One region of the Shewanella sp. SM71 genome, then DNA from elsewhere that is predicted to be linked to it. Evidence: riboswitches for the same ligand, from Rfam matches in the RefSeq annotation. Region 1 holds a riboswitch; the other holds the start of a gene.
The links. Region 1 has a riboswitch for cyclic di-GMP ahead of L5L97_RS04260 (glycosyl hydrolase family 18 protein). Riboswitches for the same ligand answer to the same signal wherever they lie in the genome.
Positions count from the first base shown of each region.

Region 2: it holds a riboswitch for cyclic di-GMP, as region 1 does, so the genes downstream of both, gbpA (N-acetylglucosamine-binding protein GbpA) here and L5L97_RS04260 (glycosyl hydrolase family 18 protein) in region 1, are expected to answer to the same signal.

Region 1 is NZ_JAKKRW010000003.1:130,289-138,450, forward strand. It holds gene L5L97_RS04255 (ROK family protein) at 365-1,150, shown strand; cyclic di-GMP riboswitch class I at 1,525-1,613, shown strand; gene L5L97_RS04260 (glycosyl hydrolase family 18 protein) at 1,727-4,333, shown strand; gene L5L97_RS04265 (FKBP-type peptidyl-prolyl cis-trans isomerase) at 4,466-4,705, opposite strand; gene L5L97_RS04270 (DUF4062 domain-containing protein) at 4,754-5,785, opposite strand; gene L5L97_RS04275 (FKBP-type peptidyl-prolyl cis-trans isomerase) at 6,002-6,472, opposite strand; partial or broken gene L5L97_RS04280 (short-chain fatty acid transporter) at 6,723-8,077, shown strand; gene L5L97_RS04285 (HPP family protein) at 8,159-8,162, opposite strand, start outside.
Region 2 is NZ_JAKKRW010000002.1:265,297-273,458, reverse strand. It holds gene gbpA (N-acetylglucosamine-binding protein GbpA) at 281-1,726, opposite strand; cyclic di-GMP riboswitch class I at 1,850-1,949, opposite strand; gene L5L97_RS03655 (TMEM165/GDT1 family protein) at 2,360-2,914, shown strand; gene norR (nitric oxide reductase transcriptional regulator NorR) at 2,965-4,572, opposite strand; gene norV (anaerobic nitric oxide reductase flavorubredoxin) at 4,798-6,327, shown strand; gene norW (NADH:flavorubredoxin reductase NorW) at 6,320-7,486, shown strand; gene katB (catalase KatB) at 7,602-8,162, opposite strand, start outside.

The DNA.
Region 1 (8,162 bases):
CTAGGCGCTCTGAAACTCGTATCTTCAGGTAGCTTGGGTTTATGTTGATTTGAGTTTTAACCGGCTCGGATTATCGCAAGTCTAGCGTGCTAGATGCAAGGGTCGCGAATAAAGGATTTTGTATACAATCGTGAATTTGTGCAGGTAAGACGCTTGAGGTTATGGGGTTTGTTGTTAATTTATTTATGTGATTTTGAGCATGAAAAGTGAATTAAATAAAAGGTTGGTCATGTTTTAATTAGGACTTGTTCCTTAAAAATTAGCAACTTAAGTTTTATTCAATCGCTAACATTTGGACCCTATGCTAACATTTGCCATCTCTACTCGGGGTCAGAGTGGGGCACATGTATCAGTGGAGTAAGCGATGCAAATACTAACAATAGATGTGGGCGGTACCAAAGCCCTGTTCGAACTTCATCTCGCGGGACATACAGAACAATATAAAATCCCCACAGGTGAAGGTTTTAAAATTGAAGAGTTAAATAATCAAATCGCGGCGTTTGAACGTGATTATGATTTACAGCATTACCAATTAGCGATTGCCGTACCTGGACTGGTACAAAATAATCGTTTGGTTTCTTGTAAATCTTTACCTGGACTCAATGGATTGAGCTTCGATACAGTCAAAACCCAGGGTGAGCTTAAGTTTATCTGCAACGATATCGATGCGGGTATGCAAGCGACTTGTGATGCCAAATATGCCTGTGAGTTATTGGTCATGTGCGGCACTGGGATCGGTATGTCTATTGCCTTTAATGGACAAGTCTTTACGGGAGCGACTGGCGTGGCGGGGGAGTTGGGGCCTTGTCGCGTGATGACAGAATCTGGCGAGTTTAGTTTAGAGCAACTGGCCAGTGGCGATTCAGTGCGCAGCCGCAAAATCTCCACTCAGGATGATTTATATCGCGCGGGCAGTTATCTCGGCATGGGATTAGCGTGGGCGGTTAATTTATTTAATCCTAATCGAATTTGGCTTGCTGGCGGTATGATGAATAGCGCTCCTTACTACAAAGGCTGCCTCGAAAGCTTAAAGCAAATGGCATTGAGCGCGCCCTTAGCTGAGATGAAAATCAATCGTGTCGATGATATGGAAACCTTGGTTTGCCGCGGTTTATCAGTGATGCTCGCAAGGGACTATCCTCGTGCATAAGGATCATAAATAACCCCGTGCATAAGGATCATAAATGCCCTGCGCATAAGGATCATCATGTTGTTCGACAATGGTTTGCGCCATGAATGTTTAGTGATTGAGTTTTAGCTGCATAAGCGACGTAAATTGTGAAATATAAAGCAGGACTTATGATGCCTTTGGCATATCGAGTCCTGTTTTTTTATTCTTAAAGTATTCAGATGATCCTCATTACCCAAAGTAAATATTAGCGATAGTTTAATTTGCATAATTCCTTTATTATCAGATGCCTAGTTCTATTTGCGATTTTAGCCAATAACACAGTTGATAATATTTTGTTGCAATTTTATTGCGCTTACGCTTATGCTGATATTTGCAATGACAACGTTGTCATTGTGTGTAAAAGGCAAACCAGTTGAAAAACTGGGACGCAAAGCCTCCGGTCTAAGGGTTCGTCTGTACCTATGATAGCGGGGATACCACAGGTTTTTCTTCGTGCAGTTGTCAGTCGTTTTGCATGGTTTTAAGAGAGTGCTGTTTCCTGTCTACGCTTTGTTTGCCTTATTGATTCATATAAAAATTCAATAGGGATATCTCATGTTCAAGACTCAAATTTCAACATCAGCCTTGCTAGTGGCATCAGCGCTGGCATCTACCATCAGTGCCAGCGTTTTTGCAGCGGCGCCCGGTAAACCGACTTTAGGTTGGGGCGAAACTAAGTTCGCTATTATTGAAGTGAATCAAGCGGCTACCGCTTACAATCAATTAGTTACGGTGAAAGATGCCGCCGATGTCTCCGTCAGTTGGAACCTTTGGAGTGGCGATGTGGGCAATAAAGCCCAAGTGTTGCTCAACGGCAATGTGGTTTGGGAAGGCCCATCTGGCGCGTCGGGAACCGCTAACTTTAAGGTGAACAAGGGCGGCCGTTATCAGATGCAAGTACAACTGTGTAACAGTGATGGCTGTACGGCGAGCGATGCTAAACAAATCCTGGTGGCTGATACCGACGGCAGCCATTTAGTGCCACTCAATGCTCCCCTAAAAGAAAACAACCGTCCCTATGCTAATAAATCAGGCAAAGTGGTGGGAGGTTACTTTGTCGAATGGGGCGTATACGGCCGTAAATTCCCGGTCGATAAGATACCTGCGCAAAACTTAACCCATATTTTATATGGCTTTACCCCAATTTGTGGTGGTGATGGCATCAATGATAGCTTGAAAGAAATCGAAGGCAGTTTCGAAGCGTTGCAACGTGCCTGTAGTGGTCGTGGTGATTTTAAAGTTGCGATTCACGATCCTTGGGCAGCGATTCAAATACCGCAGGCGGGAGTGAGTGAGCATTCAGATCCTTACAAAGGTAACTTTGGTCAATTGATGGCACTTAAGCAAGCACATCCAGATTTGAAGATTTTACCTTCGGTCGGTGGTTGGACCCTCTCGGATCCCTTCTTTTTCTTCGGTGATAAAACCAAGCGCGATATCTTTGTCGCTTCGGTGAAAGAGTTTCTACAGACATGGAAATTCTTCGATGGCGTTGATATCGACTGGGAATTTCCAGGGGGGAATGGCGCTAACCCAAATTTAGGTAATGCCAATGACGGTGAAACCTATGTGACTCTGATGCGTGAACTGCGGGCGATGCTTGATGAACTAAGCGCCGAAACGGGTCGTACCTATGAGCTGACCTCAGCCATTAGTGCTGGTGACGATAAAATTCAAAAAGTCGATTATCAGGCTGCTCAGCAGTACATGGATTACATCTTCTTGATGAGTTACGACTTTAATGGTGGTTGGACTAATACTGAACTCGGCCATCAAACCAATCTGTATGAAGCGAGTTGGGATCCCAATACCCGTTACACCACAGCTAATGGCGTTAATGCGCTGTTAGGCCAAGGTGTGACCCCAGGGAAAATTGTGGTCGGTGCCGCTATGTATGGCCGCGGCTGGACAGGTGTGAATGGCTACAGTGGTAATAATCCTTTTACAGGGACGGCAACGGGCAAAGTAAAAGGTACTTGGGAAGCTGGTGTGGTGGATTATCGTCAGATAGCGAACGATTACATGGGAAGTGGTTGGACTTACAGCTATGACGAAACGGCCGAGGCGCCATCTTTGTTCAAGGCATCTACTGGCGATTTAATCACTTTCGATGATGCTCGTTCAGTTAAAGCCAAGGGGCAATATGTGCTTTCTAATCAACTTGGTGGGCTTTTTGCGTGGGAACTTGATGCCGATAATGGTGACATTCTGAATGCCATGCACGAAGGTTTAGGCCATGGTGAAGGCACCACTCCGCCAGTGAATAAAGCGCCCATTGCCAATGCTGGCGTGGATGTGAATGTCACAGGTCCCGCCGATGTGACGCTCAATGGTAGCGGTTCGCGCGATCCTGAAAACGCTGCCTTAAGCTATCTCTGGACTCAAGTCTCTGGGCCAAGTGTTGCCATCGCGAATGCAGATATGGCGAATGCGACTATTCAACTGGGAGCAACCCAAACCGATGTCGCCTATGGTTTTAGCCTTAAAGTCACCGATCCTGAAGGGCTATTTGCCAGCGATACTGTGCTGGTGACGAACAAGGCTGATACGCCTAATCAAGCACCTGTAGTGACTCTGGCTCCGACTGCGACAGTTGAAGCGGGTAAAACCGTCAGTATAGTGGCGAATGCCTCCGATGCAGATGGTGATGCCTTAACCTACGCTTGGACTGTGCCCGCAGGCGTGTCGGCAACCGGGCAAAATAGTGCCACGTTAGTGGTTACTGGCCCCAATGTTACCGAAGCGACCCGCTATGGTTTGAGCGTGCTGGTTTCCGATGGTGCCTTAGATGCGAGCGCATCGACTAATCTGACCGTGACGCCAAAAGTGGTCGGCGGTGGATGCGATGCAACCGATCCCAATGCCGGTAACTATACTGCTTGGCAAACCAGTGTGGTATACAACACGGGTAATACTGTGAGTCATAGTCAGTTGGTATGGAAAGCAAAGTATTGGACTCAGGGCAATACGCCATCTCGCACCGCAGACCAATGGCAGCTACTCAGCCAAGTTGATCTCGGTTGGGATGCGGGTGTGGTGTATAACGGCGGTCAAACTACTCGCTATAACGGTCGTGTTTGGAAGGCGAGTTACTGGACTAAAGGTGATGTACCGAGTGTTGCAGCAGTATGGGTTGATATTGGCGCGGCAACCTGCCAGTAATCATCCAAAATTTTGATATTATTGGTTAAAAAATAAAGCCCTGCGAAGATTCAGGGCTTTTTTCTTTATTAAGCGTTAGGTTTTTTTATGAATACAGCCGAATGCGTTAAGACAGACTCATTGAAGACTGATTTAATCAATCTTAAGCAGTTCCACATCAAAAATTAACACAGAACCACCACCAATCTTGCCCGTGCTACGGTTACCGTAGGCGAGTTCACTGGGAATAAAAAACCGCATTTTATCGCCAACAACCATAAGTTGTACGCCCTCGGTCCAACCCTTAATCACCCGATTAAGCGGAAATGCGATGGGTTCGCCGCGATCAACCGAACTGTCAAACACAGTACCGTCAATCAAAGTGCTGCTTATATTGCAACTACAGTTTAATTTTGAATTTCAATCTAGTGGTTAACATCATCACTTAAAGAATGTAAAAATGTTCTTCAAGATATTTTCCCTTGTAAAGTCATCAACTTGTTTTAGTGCCTCGAATGCTTCTTGTATACCTTGATGATTATCAAGGTGCGTATTACCTTCCACTGTTTCCCATATTTCTACCGTTTGACAGGTGATTCGATGAGTTATGAATGCACTTTCACCTTCTTCGTGCCTAAGAAGGTCAATGCAAAATGCTTCAGTTGCAGCTAAATAATCAAACCATCTATCGTACTCTCGAATATCTGGAATGTTATCGATTTCAACTGCCATTTGAGCAATCCCGAAGTAATCATACAGCCACCCTATAAAACTTTCTGCTTTGGCTTTTAAGTCAATTTTACTAATTTTATCTTCGATGTGGTCAATATTAGTTGAGCGTACTAGTACCTTTATTAGTTCCTCAGTTTTCTTTGCTGCAATACTAAGGTCATCAATTAATCTGTTTGTTATTCTTGCATTATCAACTCTTACTCTTTCCGTTAGTAAGTCATACATCAACCCAGCCCATTGCTTCTTTAAATATGCTTCCATGTCAGCAAAGTTATTAAACGGAACTAAGGCATTGTTCGTGCTGCTTTTTCTAACTTCGTCGATAAAACTGAAAATCTTGATGTTATCGATACTTGTATATGCAATTTTTTCGTAAAAGTCAGGATTACTTTTTTTGTTTGAAAGATACGTGTGGTGGTCTGAGTAAACAGCATTCTCGACTAAAGCGAAAATAGGTATCTTATTTTTGACTGCTTCTCGATATTCATTGTTGGTAATCGAACCTTCTTTGTCTTTATGTTCACCACCGTAGCGGCCTCCAATGATTAAGATAAACAATTGGCAAGTGGCTACTTCACTTATGCAAGCATCATGTGTATGCGCATCGACACTGTAGTAAACATCACCATCGTCAGATAATACGGGCATATAACCTACAGTTTTAACGAAGTATTTCAGATTTTCTCTGATGTGTTTTAAGTCGTAACAGGTGGAGCTGATGAATACTCTGGGAATGGCCAATGTGCAATCCTTTACAGCTGAAGTCTAAAAATATCGAGGTGATTAGGGTTATGTTTAAACTATTGGCGAGAGGTGTCAACAATTGTTTGAAGTGAATAAGAGCTAAGTGACTTATAGCACAGGGTAAATTGATAAATTATCCGTTCGGATTAACTTATTAAGTCAAATGGAAAAACCTCCGTGGAGATTGGAGGCTTTCATCTATAGAACAAACATTTAGTTTATCTTAAGCAGTTCCACATCAAATATTAACAATGACCCGCCACTAATTTTACCTGCGCTGCGGTTCCCGTAGGCAAGCTCACTCGGAATATAAAAACGGAATTTGTCACCTACTGTCATTAGCTGTAAGCCTTCAGTCCACCCCTTAATTACGCGATCAAGCGGAAACACTATGGGTTCGCCGCGATCAACCGAACTATCGAACACAATTCCGTCAATTTTCGTGCCATGGTAATGGACTGTCACTGTATCGCTGGCTTTAGGATGAACTGTGCCATCGCCCTGAGTTAATACTTGATATTGCAAACCTGAAGCTGTGGTGATCACACCTTCTTTGGTTTTGTTTTGTGTTAAAAACTCATTGCCTAAACGGATATTTTCTTGGGCGGCTTTTTGGCCGTTCATCGAGGTAAAGAAGTAAAAAATCACCCCAGCAATCACCACAACGGCAAGTAACATTTTCATATAAAGAGCACCTTAGTTAATTTTTGCCATATTATCAGTTTTTTAGCTTGAGATGCTATCGGCACTCGCGTGTGCGTTGAGCGGGATATCTGGTGCTACCAGTTCAAACCGTTAAAAACTCCCTCAAGACTTTATCCTGCTTTAGAGATCGCTTAATCTGTGGGCTTAAGACTCAATAAAAATTCAATAAAAACAAATAAGAACTAGGGCGTGTTGACGTTTTAGTTCAGATAATAAACAAGGAAAGTCTATGTTAAACAAAGCGGCAAAACCTTTGGTCAAACTCGTCGACCGATATCTACCCGATCCCTATATTTTCGTGCTTTTACTTACCTTAGTCGTATTAATTGCTGCTGTGGTCGCCGAACATAAAACCCCGCTGGAAGTCATCAATTATTGGGGCGATGGCTTTTGGACGCTGTTAAGTTTTTCGATGCAGATGCTGTTAGTGCTGGTGGCAGGATTTATGTTGGCAAGCTCGCCGCCGATTAAAAAGCTGCTTGATGCGATTGCGGGGTTCGCTAAATCGGCACCGCAAGCCATTATTTTAGTGACTTTGGTGTCACTGGCCGCCAGTTGGATTAACTGGGGTTTTGGGCTAGTGGTGGGCGCGTTATTTGCCAAAGCCTTAGCTCGCAAAGTGAAAGTGGATTATCGACTGCTGGTCGCCAGCGCCTATTCCGGCTTTGTGGTTTGGCATGGTGGGCTTGCGGGTTCGATCCCATTAACCATAGCGACGGTGGGGCATTTCTCTGAATCGCAAATCGGTATCATCCCCACCAGTTACACCATTTTCGCGAGTTATAATTTATTGTTAGTGGCAATTCTGTTTGTGGTCATGCCCTTAGTAAATCGCTTTATGTTGCCAGAAGAAAAAGACAGTGTTTATGTCGACCCAAGCGCCCTTGATGACAAAGGCGCTGAACTTGATGCTTCGGCGTTAGAGCTTAACTCTGCAAATGTGAGCGAGCGTCAGCCTGAAAGCCGTCCTGCGGATAAGTTAGAAAATAGTCGTTTACTCGGCTGGAGCGTCGGTGGCGCTGGGCTTGTATATTTAGGTTATTACTTTTGGGTGCAGGGCGGCAGCTTAAATCTCAATTTAGTGAATTTCTTATTTCTGTTCCTCGCCATACTGTTACATCAAACACCACGCAGTTTATTAACCAGCTTGAATGAGGCCATTAAGGGCGGCGCAGGGATTGTTATCCAATTTCCCTTTTATGCGGGCATTATGGCAGTGATGGTGCAATCGGGTTTAGCCCAAAGTATTTCGGAAGGTTTTGTGGCCATCGCTAGCGCCGAGAGCCTGCCATTTTGGAGCTTTATCAGTGCAGGAATTGTGAATATTTTTGTACCATCGGGAGGTGGCCAATGGGCCGTGCAGGCGCCGATTATGTTACCCGCCGCACAGGCTTTAGGTGCTGATGTCGCTCGGGTCGCAATGGCCGTTGCTTGGGGAGATGCGTGGACTAACTTGATTCAACCTTTCTGGGCACTGCCTGTGCTGGCGATTGCAGGCTTAAAAGCGCGGGATATTATGGGCTTTGTTTAATGCAATTGATGATCACTGGCGTGATTATCAGTATCGCGTTGAGCTGGTTCTAAAGGCAAAGTGACAGCCAATTTTGCATTTTAGAGAAAGTGTAGGGCAATTTTAAATTGCCCTTTTTTATTGGCGATGAATGATTAA
Region 2 (8,162 bases), on a different contig from region 1:
TTGGGACATTAACAGAGCCAAACCCAGTGGGCAAGCCAGTTGTGAACAAAGAAGGGTAGCAAACGGTACGGTAACAACTTAATAGCGCTGTGATAAACGAAAATATACAAGCCAACAAAATCGCTACCTTTGTTGAGAATACCTGTAATCTTGTATTAGGCTCGAATCAAAATAAAGCCGGTCTTTTTCCATCCGATGCAGACAAAAAGGGCTTAAACACAGCGAATATGTTTAAGCCCAATCACATCATGTTGAGAATTGATTAACTCAAAATGTTAATTTACAGCTCAGTCCACGCCATAGCCCAAGAAGCGCCAACACCTGGCTCAAATCCTGTGGCAGAAGCCGACCACTGCACGCAATAGCCGCTATAAGGGAATGGCTTACATTGATACACTTTGCCATTTTTAGGCTGTAACACTGTAGTACCTGCAACGTAACCTTTCACGCCTGCTGGGAATACAAAATCAGCTTCTGGTGCAGGAGCTTGATCCTTTAAGAAGAGATCAAAGTTCTGCTGAATAACATCACCTTGTTTAGGCTCAGCTTTTACCTGCAAATGATAATGCCCAGCTTTAGGCTCAACAACGTCTAACACTAAGCTAACACTAGTATTGTTAACAGTTTGGCTCACAAAACCTGACGCTGTGCCATCATGGCTAAACAAATACGCTGACACTAGCATCTCAGCGTTACTGGTTACATCAAAGCTGACCTTCGCCGCACCATCGATAATTTGATAATCGTCGGCAAGTGAAGTGACTTCTAAGCTGTTGCCCGGAGCAGGAGCTAAATCAAATCCCACTTCGACACGCTCAATACCTGAGTTTTTCGCTGTAAAAATGTCATTTTTGCCATACACAGGCTCAATCACACCCGATGCATTTTTTTGTCCCGCTTTTAACTGGGACTGCTGGGCGTTAATCGCGCTCGCTAATAGGAAAGGCCAATTTTGTTTATCACCTTGAGTCGCATCGCTAATGGTAATGACTGTTTGCTTAGCCGCTTGCTCACCATTGGCGTCAAACACCCGGGTCATCACTTTATCGCCTGCTTTTAGATCGAGTGACGGATTGATATCCCCCACATCTTGCCATTCACTCGGCACAACAGGACCCGAGCCCAAGTTCACATCGATAGCATTGTAGAAACTATTCGTCGTATCTCCAACTTCCCACACGGCCAAGATCACTTGATAACCACTGCGACCTTCTGGCACGTAGCAGTCATGGGTCACTAACTTAGGCGGCTGTTCCATACCACCATCAACTACGCAAAAGGGGGCTAAGTCAAAGCTCGCTCGGCTCAAAGCTTGGTTTGGGTTCCAATCTTGGCGAGTTAAATAGTAACGCCAATTACGGGTGACATGATTTGCTGTGAACTGCCAACTGAACTTATTCCAGCCCGCTTTAATATCCGTCTTTGCCCAACGGCTCGGACTTTGTTCATCCAAAGGTGAAAAAGCACCATTGCCAGCACTCGCCAATTTGCCATCAGCAGGACCTGATTCAGGAAACCCCGATGGCCCCTCAACACTTTGCGGCTCCCATTGCACCGCGCCACAATTGGCATTTTTACCTGTTTTACAGGCATATGAACGCGATTCAGGTGCCACAACATAACCGTGCGCCTGCGCAGAGATACTCACAAACGCATTCGTCGCCATTACTGCCGCGGCCAATAAACTCAATTTAGAAATAGGGGAAAAAACAGTAGGATTTGCCACTTTAATGCACTCCATTGATTGCCTATCATCCTAAACATAATGATAGGCTTAGATATAAAAGTGGTATTTGGGCAAACAACAGCATTAAACAGCAGTCGTTTATCTTTCACAGAAATCGAATTCTGCGGCAACTCCGCTATCTTAGTTCACTAAAAAATCCATTTACAACCTTAGACCGGAAGCTTTGCGTCCTAACTTTTCAATTAGTTTGCCAAATACAGTCGTTATCATTGAGTCACTACGAGTTAACAGTATGTAACTAAGTAGAAATGACTTGGCTAAATTAGCAACAAAAGACAACGTTGTCAAAAAATAATTCATTTATATTCATTAAGTTACAGAATGTGAATCGGTATTTTTCTGACACCCGTCAAACATTTATCAGCACCTACTGTTATAAACTCGTGCTTGAAACTAAATCTTACCTAGGTATAATGCCCACCTCGCTTCGGGGGAGTAGCTAACTGGATTTCGAGCAATCGTCATCTAGGGTGAACATCAACATACTTGGCAACATGCCATGGTGTTCACAGCAAATCATAGATTTGCCCAGCAAGACCTGAGCACAATGACCGCACCTAGGGGTGGACGGTTTATTGTGCTTATGTCATAACCACCCCTAAAGGATCACACTTGGAAGCCCTACTTGCCTCAACCTTTACGGTTGCTATCGCCGAAATTGGTGATAAAACTCAATTACTTGCACTAATCCTCGCCGCAAGATTTAAAAATAAAACCGCCATTATTTTAGGTATTTTGCTGTCGACATTATTTAACCATTTTGCCGCAGCTTGGATTGGCCAATGGGCGATTAACTGGGTAAGCCCAGATCTGGCACGTTATTTAGTGGCTGCGTCATTCTTTGCGATCGCTCTTTGGGTGTTAATCCCCGATAAAGTCGATGCAGAAGAGAGCCGTTTCTATAAAATGGGCCCCTTTCTCGCCACCTTTATCCTGTTTTTTATCGCCGAAATGGGGGATAAAACGCAAATCGCAACTGTGGTATTAGCCGCAAAATACGATTCATTAACTATGGTGGTTGCTGGCACAACCTTAGGCATGCTGCTTGCTAACGTACCCGTAGTGATCGCAGGCCACTTCAGCGCCGAAAAATTGCCTATGTTGTGGATACACCGTGGCTGCGCCGTATTGTTCGCACTCTTAGGCGTAGCAACACTGTTCTTCTAAGAATCGAGGCTGTGGTTTTGCTGCAGAATAAAATTTCTTCACGCAATATTTTATTCTTTTAAACCTAACCGTTTTGCAAGTCGGTGCAAATTACCTGTATCGATTTGCAATATTCTTGCACACGCAGCCCAATTTTGTTGATTCGCGGCTAAAACTTGGCGAATAAGTTGACGCTGATATCTCTCAGTCGCCGCCTTAAGCCCCAGCATAACACTGGAATTATCTTGCGATTGTCGCTCACGACAGGCCGACTCAGACCTAAATGCTAATTCCCTGGCTGGCGTTGCGGCATCTGATGGCCTATCTTCGTCGACTGTTTTATATGCTTGATTCATCAAAGAATCGAGCTGAAAATGTTTATTACTTAAGCTGATGTAAGCCGTTTTTAGCTCGGCTTTCGCCAACACCGCGGCCCTGTGTATCGCATGCTCTAGCTCACGCACATTACCCGGCCATGTGTATTGCTCTAATAACTGCTGCGCTGCGGGTGTGATATTGATATGGGTGAGTCCTAACTTCGCTTTACAACGTTCAAGAAAAAAACCTGTCAGCATGACAATATCTTGCCCACGCTCTCTTAATGGTGCTACGTGGATAGGAAACACGCTCAACCTATGGTAAAGGTCGAAACGAAAACGCCCTTCCGTTGCCTCTTGGTGCAAAATTCGATTAGTAGCGGCAATAATCCGAGTATTAACCTTTAGGCTCTTATCACTGCCCACTCGCTGTAATTCACCGTATTGTAAAACCCTCAATAACTTAGCTTGCAGCCCCAAGGGAAGCTCCCCGATTTCATCTAAAAACAAGGTCCCCTTGTCAGCGAGTTCAAACTTGCCTTGCCTATGACTGATTGCCCCCGTAAATGCCCCTTTTACATGCCCAAATAACTCGCTTTCGGCGACGGACTCCGGCAATGCAGCGCAGTTCAAATAGATAAGTGATTTATCGGCTCTGATCGATTGATTATGTATCGCCGCGGCCACTAACTCCTTACCCACGCCAGTTTCGCCGGTAATTAATACCGATAAATCAGTGCCTGCCACGGCACTTATCTGCTGCTTTAGCGATTGGATCTGTGTGGATTGCCCTATGATCTCCTGCTGACTAGCAGGACGATTGAGCACCTCAGTTCCATTGGAAACTTCAACAACTTGGGATTCTAGCTGTTGCATCAATAACGCAGTATTAAGACTGGCTGCGGCCAGTGCGCTGATCACTCGCAACTCGCTATCACTAAAACCATCAAACTGATGAGGGTTGAAACCATCAATGGTGAGCGCCCCAATTAAGCGATCGTTCGCGATTAGTGGTAAACCAATGCAAGCATGTACATGTAAGTTCGCACTATGATGTGGAATTAAACCATCATACGGATCGGGAAGTTCACTGTCGGCCGGGAAACGAACCACATCGCCAGCACGGGCGATAGCCTCTAATCTCGGATGTTCACTAATTTGAAAGCGCCGCCCTAACACTTCGGCAAAGAGCCCATCTATCGCCAAGGGGACAAATTGCTGCTCCCGAAATGCCAATAATGCCGCAGCATCACAATTGACACGCCGCCTGACCACTGCCAACAAACGCTCAAATCTGTCTTGCGTCGACACGCCGACAGTTAAATCTAAGGCTAACTGAGTTAAATCAGCATGGGCACTCATAGCACATCCACAGTCAAATAAAGTCATATTGACACAGTGTAATGTCAATTTGACTAATATCAAATTGTCATTATGACATCAGCAAGTGATTTAAAATGTTGAAATACGCTAATACCAATAAAAATCAAAACCTTAAAATATTGGCATAGTGAGTGCAATAAGAGATTTAACTAAATAAGCAAGATTTACGTAGCGCATTCATTATTAATTATCACAGGTGTATTTATGACTATTCATGTAAAAAACAATATCCACTGGGTGGGCCAACGCGATTGGGAAGTGCAAGATTTTCATGGTACTGAGTACAAGATAACTAAAGGCACAAGCTACAATAGCTACCTTATCCGTGAAGAAAAAACCGTGTTAATTGATACAGTTGATCATCGGTTTAGCCAGCAATTCTTACAAAATCTTGAAGCTGAAATTAATTTAACCGACATAGACTATATTGTGATGAACCATGCAGAGGAAGACCACTCAGGCGCCCTGACTGCATTAATGGCCAAAATTCCTAACACTCCAATTTACTGCAGTGAAAATGCGGTCGACTCCATTGTAGGACATCACCACCACCCAGAATGGAATTTCATTACCGTAAAGACAGGGGATAGTTTAGCGATAGGCAATGGTAAGCAACTGATATTTATCGAAGCACCTATGTTGCATTGGCCAGATAGCATGATGACATACCTCACCGAAGATGCGGTTTTATTCAGTAACGATGCCTTTGGCCAACACTATTGCGACGAACATTTATTCAATGATGAGGTTGATCAAAATGAATTAATGGAACAATGCCTACGGTACTACTCAAACATTTTAACGCCCTTTAGCAGCCTAGTAACGGCTAAAATTCACGAAGTATTAAGCTTTAATTTACCTGTAGATATGATCGCAACTTCACACGGCATTGTGTGGCGTGATAATCCAGCCCAAATTATTCACCAATATTTAGCTTGGGCCGACGCTTATCAAGAAGACCGCATCACGATTTTCTACGACTCCATGTCCAATAATACTCGCATGATGGCCGACGGTATCGCTCAAGGTATCCATGATGTTGACCCCAATGTAGCGGTAAAAGTGTATAACGTCGCACGTCATGATAAAAACGAAATCCTTGCACAGGCATTTAGGTCAAAAGGTATTTTAGTCGGCTCATCCACCATGAATAATGTGATGATGCCTAAAATTGCCGCCATGCTTGAAGAAATCACGGGCCTGCGTTTTCGCAATAAAAAGGCGGCAGCTTTTGGTAGTTATGGCTGGAATGGCGGCGCAGTCGATAGAATTCACACTCGTTTGATGGATGCTGGTTTTGAAACCTCGGTGGGATTAAAAGTCAAATGGCGTCCCGATCGAGATGCGATGCAAGAATGCCGTCAGCACGGCCAGCGAATCGCGCGAGAATGGGCATTGCGGCCCCTTGATAGCGCTAATAGTCGCTCTATCATTAATCAAGTCATGTCAAAACCTAGCCAAGCCACCACGGCCAGTCAAACAGCTGAAAATACTGCTACTAATAACGTCCCTGTGACAGCACCGATTGCAACAAAAGCGTGCGAATTAAATGATACACAATCAATGGTTTGCACCGTTTGCCAATGGATTTACGACCCTGAAAAAGGAGAACCTAATCAAAATGTCATTGCTGGCACACCTTGGACTCAAGTGGCCGAAGACTTCCTCTGTCCCGAATGTGGCCTAGGTAAAAGCGTTTTCGCTGTCATAAAAAATGAGGTGACTAATGCCTAAGCCAATCGTCATTATCGGCAGTGGATTCGCGGCATATCAGCTAGTCAAAACACTGCGACGTTTAAACCGCGAACAACCGATTACAGTTATCACAGCCGACTCTGGTGACGAATACCATAAACCAGATTTAAGCCATGTGTTTAGCCTTAAAAAAATGGCGTCAGACCTCATAAAATTGACCGCGACTGAATTTGCACATGAACAACAAATTGATGTAATAAATCACTGTGAAGTCATAAAAATAGATAAAGTTCGTCAGGTAGTCTGTTGCCATCAAGGACGCGAAATTGCGTACGAAAAATTAGTGCTTGCCACGGGTGCTCGGCCCTTTATTCCGCCTATAGAGGGGGATGGCGTTGATATCATCCACACAGTTAACAGCTTAATGGAGTATCAAGCCTGCGAAGCAGACATCCATGGTGCGAGGAGAGTACTGGTTATCGGTGCTGGTTTGGTCGGAGTTGAACTGGCAATGGACTTAGCAACTGCAGGTAAGCAAGTATTTTTGGTCGATCCACAAGCGAGCTTAATGCCGAATATGCTACCCGAAATGTTAAACCACAAACTGACCGCTGTACTAAAGCAGCATAACGTCACAGTGCAATTGCAAACCCGAGTCAGCCAACTGCAACACCAAGATGGCAGTATCTCTGTGTGCCTAGATAATGACCAGCGGTTTATTTGTGATGCGGTTATCTGTGCAGCCGGACTGATCCCTAACAGTCAACTTGCCCAGCATGCGGGGCTAGAGGTCAATAAAGGTATCGTCGTTAACGAATGCTTACAAACCAACGATGCCCATATTTATGCGCTAGGTGATTGCGCCCAAATCAACGGCCAAAATAGGGCCTATTTGCAACCTGCGTTACTGAGCGCCAATGCACTGGCGAACACATTACTGAACCAACCGACAGCAGTGAATTTTCCCGCCATGCTCATTAAAGTGAAAACGCCACTGTTACCTATGCAACTCAGCGGTATAACAGTGAATGGCGTCCATCGCTGGCAAGTCGATATTGATGCTCAAGGAAGCTGTATTAAAGCATTCGACGTGGATGAAACATTTATAGGATTTATCGTAACCGAGGATAAAATGCAGCAAGCATTTGGATTGTTAAAGCAGCTAAATAGCCCTAACGCGGCACTCATCGCGGCCTAAGAGCATATTAACGAGAATGTTAATATTATTGTCGCTGATAATAAAAACTGAGTAGAGGCTTTCTACTCAGTTTTATCGTTTCTACTATTATTCAAACATTCGCAACAGCAATAGTTTAAAGACCTAATGCCAGTTTAATACGTTGTCCGTAATCCGCATCGGCTTGAGTAAAATGCGCCACCATACGTTGCTGCACATCTAAACTCGCTTGACTTAATGAACCCGAAATTGTTGCCACTAGGCGCGCTTTCTCAGCTTCAGAGAAGATGCGATACAAATTACCCGCTTGGGTATAATCGTCTTGGTTATAACGACTATAACGCGCCGCTTCACCTTCTAAACGCAATGGTGGTTCGCTAAAGTTTACTGGCTCAACCAAGGCATCAGCAGTGCTGTTCGGGCCATAGTTTGCCGAAGCGTCGCCACCCGTTTGACTGCCATGGTAAGGGCATTGTGTACCCGCCATCGCACCTGCACGTTGATGGTGATTTGCCTTAGCGGCATGCGGGCAATTCACTGGCAATTGGTTGTAGTTAGCACCAATGCGGTAACGCTGCGCATCGGCGTAGGCAAATAAACGCGCTTGTAACATCTTGTCAGGTGAAGCCCCGACGCCTGGGACCAAATTACTAGGTGCCAATGCCACTTGCTCAACTTCAGCAAAGTAGTTTTGTGG